2 regions of the Streptomyces sp. NBC_00885 genome follow, and region 1 is predicted to be linked to the other one. Evidence: riboswitches for the same ligand, from Rfam matches in the RefSeq annotation. Region 1 holds a riboswitch; the other holds the start of a gene.
What was found. A riboswitch is a leader RNA that binds a small molecule or an ion and turns the genes downstream of it on or off. The one in region 1 is predicted to bind S-adenosylmethionine.
Positions count from the first base shown of each region.

Region 2: it holds a riboswitch for S-adenosylmethionine, as region 1 does, so the genes downstream of both, OHA61_RS28995 (aminotransferase class V-fold PLP-dependent enzyme) here and thrC (threonine synthase) in region 1, are expected to answer to the same signal.

Region 1 is NZ_CP108796.1:4,596,992-4,602,853, forward strand. Features, by position in the region: gene OHA61_RS20910 (trehalose-6-phosphate synthase) at 1-709, opposite strand, end outside; gene OHA61_RS20915 (glucosyl-3-phosphoglycerate synthase) at 965-1,903, opposite strand; SAM riboswitch class I at 2,049-2,176, shown strand; gene thrC (threonine synthase) at 2,194-3,477, shown strand; gene OHA61_RS20925 (MoaD/ThiS family protein) at 3,501-3,776, shown strand; gene OHA61_RS20930 (cold-shock protein) at 4,190-4,393, shown strand; gene groL (chaperonin GroEL) at 4,755-5,862, shown strand, end outside.
Region 2 is NZ_CP108796.1:6,402,154-6,408,015, reverse strand. Features, by position in the region: gene OHA61_RS29020 (NlpC/P60 family protein) at 1-99, opposite strand, end outside; gene OHA61_RS29015 (NYN domain-containing protein) at 422-1,783, opposite strand; gene OHA61_RS29010 (hypothetical protein) at 1,819-2,061, opposite strand; gene OHA61_RS29005 (rhomboid family intramembrane serine protease) at 2,213-2,935, shown strand; gene OHA61_RS29000 (Lrp/AsnC family transcriptional regulator) at 2,932-3,213, shown strand; gene OHA61_RS28995 (aminotransferase class V-fold PLP-dependent enzyme) at 3,272-4,705, opposite strand; SAM riboswitch class IV at 4,909-5,025, opposite strand; gene trpD (anthranilate phosphoribosyltransferase) at 5,363-5,862, opposite strand, start outside.

The DNA.
Region 1 (5,862 bases):
GGCCGTGCACTCCGATCCGGGTGCCCGAGGGGATGCCGGGGCCCAGCACGGTGTGGCAGCAGTCGGTGAAGGCCTCGGCCCAGCGGTGGGTGAGGAAGGCGGCCCGGTCGGCGCCGAGGATGCCGCCGAGCAGTTGGGCCGCGATGTCGTCGGGCAGCATCCGGAAGTAGTCGACGGGGGCCCACGGCGTGTGCGAGAAGTGGCCGATGCGCAGGTCCGGGCGGTGGGCGCGGAGCATCCGGGGCACCAGCGCCAGGTGGTAGTCCTGCACCAGAACGGCCGCGCCCGGCGCGGCCGCCTCGGCCAGCGCATCGGCGAAGGCGTGGTTGTACGCCTCGTAGGAGGCCCACTGGCGGCGGAACTCCGCGTCGAAGACCGGCTCCAGCGGCGTCTGGTAGAGCATGTGGTGGACGAACCACAGCACCGAGTTCGCGATCCCGTTGTACGCGTCGGCGAACACCCCGGCGTCGATGTCGAGCATCCGCACCCCGGGCTCGGCCACCCCGCGCCGTACGGCCTCGCGATCGCCGTCGCCGAGAGCGGCGCAGACCCACACCGAGTCCGATTCGGAGTCGATCGCGGAGAGGCCGGAGACCACGCCGCCTCCGCCCCGGCGGGCGTCCAGCGAACCGTCCTGCTGACGTGTGTATGTGACCGGGCCGCGGTTCGAGGCGACTAGGACCTGGGCGGCAGGCTGCTCGGAGACCATGTGCCGAAACCTAGCCCTTCCGGTAAACCCTCAAACGTGCGTACGGCCGGACTGCGCCACTAGGCCCTGTCCGGCCGATCTTGCCGGGCTCGCGTGCCCTGGCACGGCACCTCGCTGCGTTGTCGTCAGTCGCCGACGCTCCGCGTCGGCTCCTTCCTCCGCCTTGCGATGCACCACGCCAGACCCCGCTCACTGATCCGGCCTGATCGACCGGACAGGACCTAGGTGCGCCACCCGGCGTGTCACTGTGCGTGCTCACGCCGCTCGCCTCGCCGCGTACTCGCCGATCTCGCGCATCGGAGGCCGCTCCTGCGTGTCCACCGCATGTGTCCGGGGTACGAAGCCCCCCTCGGCCCGCTCGAACTGCGTGAGCGCAGGCCGCACCAAATGACCCCTGGACAGGCGCAGTTGGGCGGTCCGGTAGATCGCCGCGGCCATCCGTCCCAGCGCCTGACCGTCCTGGTGGCGGTGCTTGCGCGAGCCGACGTCCACCTGCGCCAGCGCGTCCAGACCGACCGTGTGCAGTGCGTCGACGAGCAGGCCCAGCTCCACTCCGTAACCCACGGGGAAGGGCAGCCGCTCAAGGAGCGAGCGCCGCACCGCGTACTCCCCGCCCAGCGGCTGGACGAACCCGGCGAGCTGCGGCCAGTGCAGATTCAGCAGCGGCCGCGCCACCAGCTCCGTCACGCGCCCGCCCTGACCTGCCCTCTCGCCCAGCGGCCGGTCGTACATCGCCTTGACGAACTGCACATCCGGGTCGGTCAGCAGCGGCCCCACGATCCCGGAGACGAAATCGGCCGAGAACTCGCGCAGATCCGCGTCGACGAAGCAGACGATGTCGCCGCTGGTGACCATCAGCGAGCGCCACAGCACCTCGCCCTTGCCCTGGACCGCGGGAATCCGGGGCAGGATCGCGTCCCGGTGCACCACGCGCGCCCCAGCCGCCGCGGCCACCTCGCCCGTGCGGTCGCTCGACCCCGAGTCCACGACGACCAGCTCGTCGACGAGCGGCACGGTCTCCATCAGCTCACGCCGGATCACGGAAACGATCTCGCCGACCGTCTCCTCCTCGTCGAGCGCGGGCAGGACGACGCTGATGGTGCTGCCGCGCTTGGCGGCCATCAGCCGGCCGAGCGGGCGGTCGGCCAGGGACCAGGAACGCCTGCTCAGCCAGCGTTCCACCTCTTCCAGCACGTGCGGGTCTCCCTCTGACATCGAGATCCTGTGATCCGTCTCGCGGTTCGGACGACTATCTCAACCATCCAGGCCTTCGGTTACAGTCTTGAACAACGCAGATGACCGTCGCATGCCGGGGGTCATCACGCTGACAATCGAATACCGCTCATCCAGAGGGGCAGAGGGAACGGCCCGTTGAAGCCCCGGCAACCCTCCCGCCGACCGCGAGGTCACGGTGGGGAAGGTGCCAATTCCGTCTCGTGGCGAAATGCGCCGCGAGGAAGATGAGGAGAAAGGGCCTCGCCACCATGGCTGTGCAGACTGTCGCAAGCACCACCCCCGTGAACCTCGGTCCCGCCGCGGCGCTCTCGTGCCGCGAGTGCGGAGAGCGTTTCGACCTCGGCCCGATCTTCGCCTGTGCCTCCTGTTTCGGGCCGCTGGAAGTCGCCTACGACCTGCCGGCGGACGACCCCGAGGCGCTGAGGAAGCGGATCGAAGCGGGTCCGAACAACATCTGGCGCTACGCCCCGCTGCTGCCCGTCCCCGCCGACGTGGCCGAGAAGCCGAACATCAACCCCGGCTTCACCAAGCTCGTCAAGGCCGACAATCTCGCCCGTGAGCTGGGCGTCACCGGCGGCCTGTACATCAAGGACGACTCCGGCAACCCGACGCACTCCTTCAAGGACCGTGTCGTCGCGATCGCCGTCGAGGCCGCCCGCGCCTTCGGCTTCACGACTCTCTCCTGCTCCTCCACCGGCAACCTCGCCGGCGCGGTGGGCGCGGCCGCCGCCCGGGCGGGCTTCCGGTCCTGCGTGTTCATCCCGCACGACCTGGAGCAGGGCAAGGTCGTCATGGCCGCGGTGTACGGCGGCGAGCTGGTCGGCATCGAGGGCAACTACGACGACGTCAACCGCTTCTGCTCCGAGCTCATCGGCGACCCGCTGGGCGAGGGCTGGGGCTTCGTCAACGTCAACCTCCGCCCGTACTACGGCGAGGGTTCCAAGACGCTGGCGTACGAGATCTGCGAGCAGCTCGGCTGGCGGCTGCCCGACCAGATCGTCGTCCCGATCGCCTCCGGCTCGCAGCTCACGAAGATCGACAAGGGACTGCAGGAGCTGATCAAGCTCGGCCTGGTCGAGGACAAGCCGTACAAGATCTTCGGCGCCCAGGCCGAGGGCTGCTCTCCGGTGTCGACGGCCTTCAAGGCCGGGCACGATGTCGTACGGCCGCAGAAGCCGAACACCATCGCCAAGTCGCTGGCCATCGGCAACCCCGCCGACGGCCCCTATGTACTGGACATCGCGCGCCGCACGGGCGGCGCGGTCGAGGACGTCAATGACGAGCAGGTCGTCGACGCGATCAAGCTGCTCGCGCGGACCGAGGGAATCTTCGCGGAGACCGCGGGTGGCGTGACCGTGGGCGTGGCGAAGAAACTGATCGAGCAGGGCCTGCTCGACCCGGCGCTCACCACGGTCGTGCTCAACACCGGCGACGGTCTCAAGACCCTCGACGCCGTTGCCCCGACGACCGGCCCCACGGCGACCATCCGCCCGAGCCTCGAGGCGTTCCGCGACGCCGGCCTGGCCCGCTGACTACCTACGGAAGGCAGAACACCATGAGCGTGAACGTCCGCATCCCCACCATTCTCCGTACGTACACGGGCGGTCAGGCCGAGGTCCCGGCGGAGGGCGCGACGCTCTCCGAGGTGATCGCGGACTTGGAGAAGAACCACACGGGCATCGCCGCGCGCGTCCTGGACGACCAGGGCAAGCTGCGCCGTTTCGTGAACGTGTACGTGAACGACGACGACGTCCGTTTCGAGCAGGGTCTCGAGACGGCGACCCCGGACGGTGCGGGCGTTTCGATCATTCCCGCCGTCGCCGGCGGCTGAGTCACCCAGCGTCAGTAGAATTGCCCCCTCCGCAAGAGAAGCGGAGGGGGCAATTCTCTATGGTTGAGCGCGGTACAGTTGGGGAAGCCCCCTCCGCTGCCTGTGCCGACCGCATATGAGAATGCGCCCTGGCCCATCAAGAAGCAGCCAATGTGTTCGATCGAAATGCACTCGTAAGTGCCATTTGCCGGGCCCGACTTGCCCCGGAATTTCTTGAATTCTGTTCAATCATCCGATCGCGCGTGCCCAGATTTCTCGTCTGATTGACCTGTTGCAGAGGGCAGTTGGGCAGATACATTCAGCCGCGGTCGACGCGTTCCGGCGCACACTCTCCTTCCTGTCGGGAGGGTGAGGTCTGACCCGGGTCCGCGAAGTGCGGTCCTGTGCAAGGGCCAGTAATAGGGGAGTTAGGCATGGCTCAGGGCACCGTCAAGTGGTTCAACGCGGAGAAGGGGTACGGCTTCATCGCGGTCGACGGTGGTGCGGATGTTTTCGTCCACTACAGCGCGATCCAGATGGACGGATACCGCACCCTTGAAGAGGGTCAGCGGGTCGAGTTCGAGATCTCGCAGGGCCAGAAGGGGCCGCAGGCGGACATGGTCAAGCTCGCCGTCTGATCTCGGCGCGATCGGCCACCGACGCACTCACGCGACACACTCACGGCGAAGGGCCCGCATCCTAGGGGGATGCGGGCCCTTCGTGCGTCCCCGGCCGTGTCCACGATGTGTCGGAGCCGCTTGCGCCCGCCCGTCGCCCGACCACCACCCCTCATCGAGGCTCTTCGAGCCGCTTGCACTCTCCTGGGTCGAGTGCTAATCATTGGCGTTAGCACTCTGCAGGTGAGAGTGACAGCTTAAGGACCGGGTCGGTGAGGCCCGAAGGGTCGGCGGGGCAAGGAACCGCACGGCTCTCAGGCCGTCCGTCGCGGGCGCCAGCGCGGTCCGGAGAATCCACCCCAGTCCGGGAGGACCACTTCACATGGCCAAGATCATCGCGTTCGACGAGGAGGCACGGCGCGGTCTCGAGCGCGGGATGAACCAGCTCGCCGACGCCGTCAAGGTCACCCTTGGCCCCAAGGGCCGCAACGTCGTCCTCGAGAAGAAGTGGGGCGCCCCCACGATCACCAACGATGGTGTTTCCATCGCCAAGGAGATCGAGCTCGAGGACCCGTACGAGAAGATCGGCGCCGAGCTGGTCAAGGAAGTCGCCAAGAAGACGGACGACGTCGCCGGTGACGGTACGACCACCGCGACCGTTCTCGCCCAGGCGCTCGTCCGCGAGGGCCTGCGCAACGTGGCGGCCGGCGCCAACCCGATGGCCCTCAAGCGCGGCATCGAGAAGGCCGTCGAGGCCGTCTCCGGCGCCCTGCTGGAGCAGGCCAAGGACGTGGAGACCAAGGAGCAGATCGCTTCGACGGCCTCCATCTCCGCCGCCGACACCCAGATCGGCGAGCTCATCGCCGAGGCGATGGACAAGGTCGGCAAGGAAGGCGTCATCACCGTCGAGGAGTCCCAGACCTTCGGTCTGGAGCTGGAGCTCACCGAGGGTATGCGCTTCGACAAGGGCTACATCTCGGCGTACTTCGCCACCGACATGGAGCGTATGGAGGCGTCGCTCGACGACCCGTACATCCTGATCGTCAACTCCAAGGTCAGCAACGTGAAGGACCTCCTTCCGCTGCTGGAGAAGGTCATGCAGTCCGGCAAGCCGCTGCTGATCATCGCCGAGGACGTCGAGGGCGAGGCTCTGTCCACGCTCGTCGTGAACAAGATCCGTGGCACCTTCAAGTCCGTCGCCGTCAAGGCCCCGGGCTTCGGCGACCGCCGCAAGGCGATGCTGAACGACATCGCCATCCTCACGGGCGGCACGGTCATCTCCGAGGAGGTCGGTCTCAAGCTCGAGAACGCCGGCCTGGACCTGCTGGGCCGCGCCCGCAAGGTCGTCATCACCAAGGACGAGACCACGATCGTCGACGGCTCCGGTGAGAGCGACCAGGTCGCCGGCCGCGTCAACCAGATCCGTGCCGAGATCGAGAACTCCGACTCGGACTACGACCGTGAGAAGCTCCAGGAGCGCCTCGCGAAGC
Region 2 (5,862 bases), 1.8 Mb from region 1:
TGCGGCCTGGGAGGTCAGGGCTACGGCCGCGGCGGCGGTCGCGGTGAGCACGGTCACGCGGGTGCGGCTCGGCTGCTTGGGTCGACGGTGGGACGCCACGAAGGCGAGCTCCTTCTTCCTCGAGCCGCCTACCGGGCTGTGGGGGGTTGAATCCCCGGCTCCGCGCATTCAGCACCCCCGCAAAACAGGCTGAACTGCACGGACTCGGCGGTACCTTCGCTGTTCGCCCCGGATGGGCGATCAACCGCGCGAAGGTTCGAGGCCCGACCCTAGTGACCTTCTTGTGATCACTTCAAATCCTGTCGCAAAAAATCTCCGTCACGGAGCGTTTCTTTACTCACATCACACGCGTAGTAGTGGCCACTTGACACTACGTTCAGCCGAGATGGGTGCGAATTCGGGCATTAGGCGCGGGAGTTACTTAGACCCGCGAAAGCCGCTTCAGCAACAAGGCGGACGTGACGGGCCTGGCGCCGGCCTTCGCCACTCCGTCGGCGACCTCCCGGTCGGTGGAGACCACCACCACGGGCCGGCCCGGCGGCTCCGCGCGGACGAGCTGGCGGATCAGCTCGTCGGCGCTCACGCCCGCCTTGGAGAACAGCACCCGCACCCCGCGAGGCGGCGCGAGGAGCACCGGGGCGGCCAGCTCGGCCCCGTCGAAGACACAGGTGATCTCGGCGCCCGTCTGCGCCGCGAGCACCGAGAGCCCGCCGAGCAGCCGCAGCCGCTGCTTCTCCAGCGGCATCGTCGGATAGCCGGTCTTGGTGACGTTGTAGCCGTCCACCACCAGATGCGCCTGGGGCAGCGCGAGCAGCTGGTCGAGCAGCGCGGGATCGGTCTCGGAGAGCGCGCGGGCGGCGATGTCCTTGGGTGACATCCGGCCCGGCTCGACCGCGTCGACCGTGTCGGCCGGGTGCAGGGCGGCCGGCGGCAGGGCCAGTTCACGGCGCAGCCCCTGGGCCGCGTCGAGCACGGTGTCCAGCAGCAGCCGCAGCCGCATGTCCTCGATCGAGCGCCCCTCGCGGGCGGCCCGGCGGCCCGCCTCTACAGCCGACTCCGCCTCCCCGAGTCGCGCCTTGAGCCGCCGGCTCTCGCTCTCGGCCGCCGAGATCTGGGCGGCGGCCTCCGACCTGATCGACTCGGTGTCGGCGTCCCTGCGGCGCAGAGCAGCCTCCGCGCGCTTCATGTCGTTCTCGACGCTGCGCAGCCTGCGGCGAAGCGACTCGGCTTCCTTGCGTGCCGCCTCCAGCTCCGTACGCAGCCGCTCGGTCTCGCTCTTGATCAGCCCGCGCGCCTCGGCGAGCTCCTCGCGCAGCCGCTCCAGCTCGCGCCGCCCGGCCTCGTCGGCGCGCTCGGCGTCGGCGCGCTGGGCCTCCTCGCCCGCGGCGGCAACAAGTTTCACCCATCCGGTGGGCCGAAGGACATATGCGGCGGCCGCCACATCGACCGGATCGGCGGCCGCTGGGGGCGATCCGGACTCCAGCGCGGCGGACAGCTCCGGCTGCGCCTGGCTGAGCCGCTCGCCGATGCGCTGGCGGAAAACGGGGTCGTTCTCCAGGGCGGCGGCCATCGCATTGCCCGCGAACTTGGCACGACGAGTCGGGGTGAATCGGGCGTACTGCCGCAGCTGGGTGGGAAGTTCGGCGACGGTCAGGCCGCCGAACGCGTCCGAGACCAGCGCGACGACCCGGCGCCGTACGCCTTCCGGCAGCGGGCGGTCGAGCGCCTCGGCCGCGTCACCGGCCGCACCGGCCGGCTCGGCGCCGTTCTCAGGCTGCTCCACGATCCGTCACCCCACTACCCGTTCGGGCCGCTCCCTCAGGAGCCGGCGCCCGGCCTGTCCACCAGGTCGATCTGGTCCACCGCATTGCACCAGCGGCAGCGCACCGACTCGATGGTCTCACTGACCACCTCGCGCTCCTCGACCGTCGGCTCTCCGGCCAGGTCCAGATGGACGTACTCCACGACCTTGGAGGAGCGGGTGACGTCGAAGCGTGTGAGGTTGCCACAGAGCGTGCAGCGCCAGCGGGTCGTGGCGGTCGGCGAGGGAACCGTCGTCATCGTTCCGTCCTCTTTCGTCGTGCAGGGTGCGGGTGCCGCTGTGCGCCGTCGAACTGCGGGTGTACTGCCCGTAACCCTACGGCCTCGCAGGTACCCCGGGGCGCGGCGAGGCACCCTGTACCGTTCGGTCCCACTACGCCATGCTCTGTCCATGATCGGTTGGCGGGGTGCGGTCCGGGGCGCGGTCATTGGGCCCGCGGTGACATACGGCGTGATCGCCATCTGCTGTGCCGTGTTCGTGATCAGTCCGGTCTCGGGCCTCAATCCGGTGTACGGCACCGGTGACGCGCTGCTCACCGCGCAGAGTGAGTACTTCGAGCGGTGGGGCGTGATCCCCGCAGAACTGATCAGCGCCTCCCCCGACGCCCTCCTCACTCCGCTCACCGCCCTCTTCGTCCACGGCAGTTGGCTGCATCTGCTCGGCAACATGCTCTTCCTCTACGTCTTCGGGGCGATGGCCGAGGAACGCGTCGGGCAGCTGGAGTTCGCCCTGTTCTATGCCGGCTGCGGCTACCTCGCCCTGCTGGCCTACGCGGTGGCCAACGCCGAATCCGATCAGACCCTGGTGGGGGCGTCCGGGGCGATCTCGGGGGTGCTCGGCGCGTTCCTCTACCTCTTCCCGAGAGCCCGGGTCACCAGTCTCTTCCCGTTCCTCTTCTTCCTGCCGCTGCGCTTCCCCGCGTGGATCGTGCTGATCTTCTGGTTCGTGCTGCAATGGCTGGCCGCCCAGGGCGCGGGCAGCGGTCCCGGGGTGGCGTATCTGGCGCATCTGGTGGGGTTCGGGGTGGGGTTTCTGTACGCCTGGGGACGTTTCCGCCGTAGTACTAGAGTGAAGGCCCAAGCAGCGGCCACTGAGGGAGAACGCCAGCCGTGATCACCGCGATCGTGCTCATCAAGACCAGCGTGGACCGCATCCCCGAGATCGCCGAGTCGATCGCCGCGCTCGACAGCGTGAGCGAGGTCTTCTCGGTCACCGGCACGTACGACCTGATCGCCATGGTGCGGGTGGCCAAGCACGACGACCTGGCGGACGTCATCCCCGGCCGGATCAGCAAGATCCCGGGGGTGGAGGGCACGGACACGCATGTCGCGTTCCGTACGTACTCGCAGCACGACCTGGAGGCGGCGTTCGCGATCGGCCTCGACGCGTAGCGCCTCCGGCGGGGCTGAAGGTGCGGCCGGGCCGCACGGGCCGGGGCCGGGCCCGGCGTCAGACCGCCGGGACGCAGCGGCCGTCCTCCGTGTGGTACGTCCACTTCGCGCCGTCCGCGACCAGTTCCCTCACCGCCCGTACGAAGCGCTCCACGTGCTCGTCCGGCGTCCCCGCCCCGAAGCTGACCCGGATCGCGTTGAGCGAGCGCTCGCCGGGCTCCGCCTCCGGGGCGCCGCACTCGCCCGGGTCCTGCGGGTCGGTGCCGAGCAGTGTGCGCACCAGCGGGTGGGCGCAGAACAGGCCGTCCCGGACTCCGATGCCGTACTCCGCAGAGAGCGCCGCCGCGAAGTGCGAGCTGTTCCAGCCCTCGACCACGAACGAGATGACGCCGACGCGCGGGGCATCGTCGCCGAAGAGCGAGAGGACCTTCACCTGCGGGACCTCCGCGAAGCCCTCGCGCACCCTCGCCACGAGCTGCTGCTCACGCGCCACCAGCCGGTCGAAACCGGCCTCGGTGAGCGCCTTGCAGGCGGAGGCGATGGAGTAGACCCCGATGACGTTCGGCGAGCCGGCTTCGTGGCGGGCCGCCGTGGTGTGCCAGTCGACGTCGACACCGCCGTCCGCGCGGCGGGCCACCTTGCGTGAGGCGCCGCCGCCCGCGAGATACGGCTCGGCCTCCTGCAGCCAGTCCGCGCGGCCCGCGAGCACACCCGAGCCGAACGGCGCGTACAGCTTGTGCCCGGAGAAGGCGACCCAGTCGACGTCCAGATCCTGCACGGAGACCGGGTGGTGGGGCGCGAGCTGGGCCGCGTCCAGGACGATCCGCGCGCCGTGCGCGTGCGCCGCGGCCGCCAGCTCCTTCACGGGCCACAGTTCACCGGTGACGTTCGACGCGCCGGTCACGCAGACCAGCGCGGTGCCGTACGGGTCACGGCCGGCGAGCGCGTGCTCCAGCGTGCGGACCGCCTCGGCCGGGGTGCGCGGGGCGTTCAGATAGGTAACCCGGGCGTCACTCCATGGCAGCAGCGAGGCGTGGTGCTCGGTCTCGAAGACGAAGACCTCGCAGTCCGCGGGGATCACGGCCGCCAGCAGATTGAGGGAGTCCGTGGTCGAGCGGGTGAAGACGACCTGGTCGTCCGGGCGGCAGTCGAGGAACTCGGCGACCGTGACGCGGCTGCTCTCGAAAAGGTCGGTGGACAGCTGCGAGAGGTACCCGGCGCCGCGGTGGACGCTGCCGTAGTACGGCGCGTACGCGGCGACGTCGTCCCACACCCGCTGCAGGGCCGGGGCACTCGCCGCGTAGTCGAGGGCGGCGTAGGTGACCTCGCCGCCGGTGACCAGCGGGACGGTCACATCGCGGCCGAGCACCGGCAGCGGCGCCGCGCAGGCGGGGTCGGCGGACCCGGAGCACGCGGAGGAGTCGGAGACGGCGGAGGAGTCGGAGGAGGCAGAAGACGTGGCGGTGGCAACGGCGTTGGGGCGTGCGGACATGGCGGTATCTCCCGGCAGGTCAGGCGAATTGGCTTCGGCAGACCCGTGCGGGCGCTCAACAGCCGCTCGCCGCACGGGGGTTGCCTCGACTGCACGGCGATCGCCGCGCGGAGGCGTACTGAAGTGGGGGCCGGTGAAGCCCTATCGCATTCGCTTGCTCACGAGACTACTCCCTTGAGGACCAGGACCCCAGGGTGTGCAGGGGTCCGCGCTTGCCGCAGACCTTGCTGCCTGCGGCCTGGTCTTCACCCGGGGCACCCCGCCACGGACGGAGGGTTGCCGGACAGCGAGCCGGGGCTTATTCGCTGTCGCTCATGACCTGCCGAGAAGTATGCCAGTCGTTCGCGCCGCCGCAAGCCGTGTCCGCATCCCGGAACGCGGGCACGGGGACTGCGCCCCGGTGCCCGCGCTCCGAAAACCCGCTCTCCGAGGGCGCCTAGGTCCTGTCCGGTCGATCAGGCCGGATCAGTGAGCGGGGTCTGGTGCGTGCGATCGCAGGCCGGAGGATGGGGGTCCCCCCGCCGAAGGCAGGGGGAGAGCCGACGCGGAGCGTCGGCGACTGACGCAACGCAGCATGGGGGCACCTCCCGTGCCCGAAGGGCTACGGGGGAGTGCGTGCCAGGGCACGCGAGCCCGGCAAGATCGGCCGGACAGGACCTATACGTTGCTGACAGCCACCCATCGCTTGAGCGCCGCCTTCGCCGCACCCGAGTCGATCGACTCCGCGGCCCTGGCCATGCCCGCCGCAAGCTGCTCGTTGAGCGTGCCGTCCGTCGGCTCCAGCGCCACCAGCGCCCCGGCCGCGTTCAGCAGCACCGCGTCCCGCACGGGCCCCGTCTCGCCGCTCAGCAGCCGGCGCGCGACATCCGCGTTGAACGAGGCGTCCGCGCCCCGCAGGGCCTGAACCGGCACCAGGTCGATGCCGATCTCCCTCGGGTCGAAGGCCTCCTCGCGCACCGTCCCGTCCCGCACGACCCAGACGCGCGAGGTGGCCGTCGTCGTCAGCTCGTCCAGGCCGTCGTCGCCACGGAAGACCAGCGCCGAGGATCCGCGCTCGGCCAGCACTCCGGCCATGATCGGCGCCATCCGGGCGTCCGCGACGCCGGTGGCCTGGGCCTTCACCTTCGCCGGGTTGGTGAGCGGGCCGAGGAAGTTGA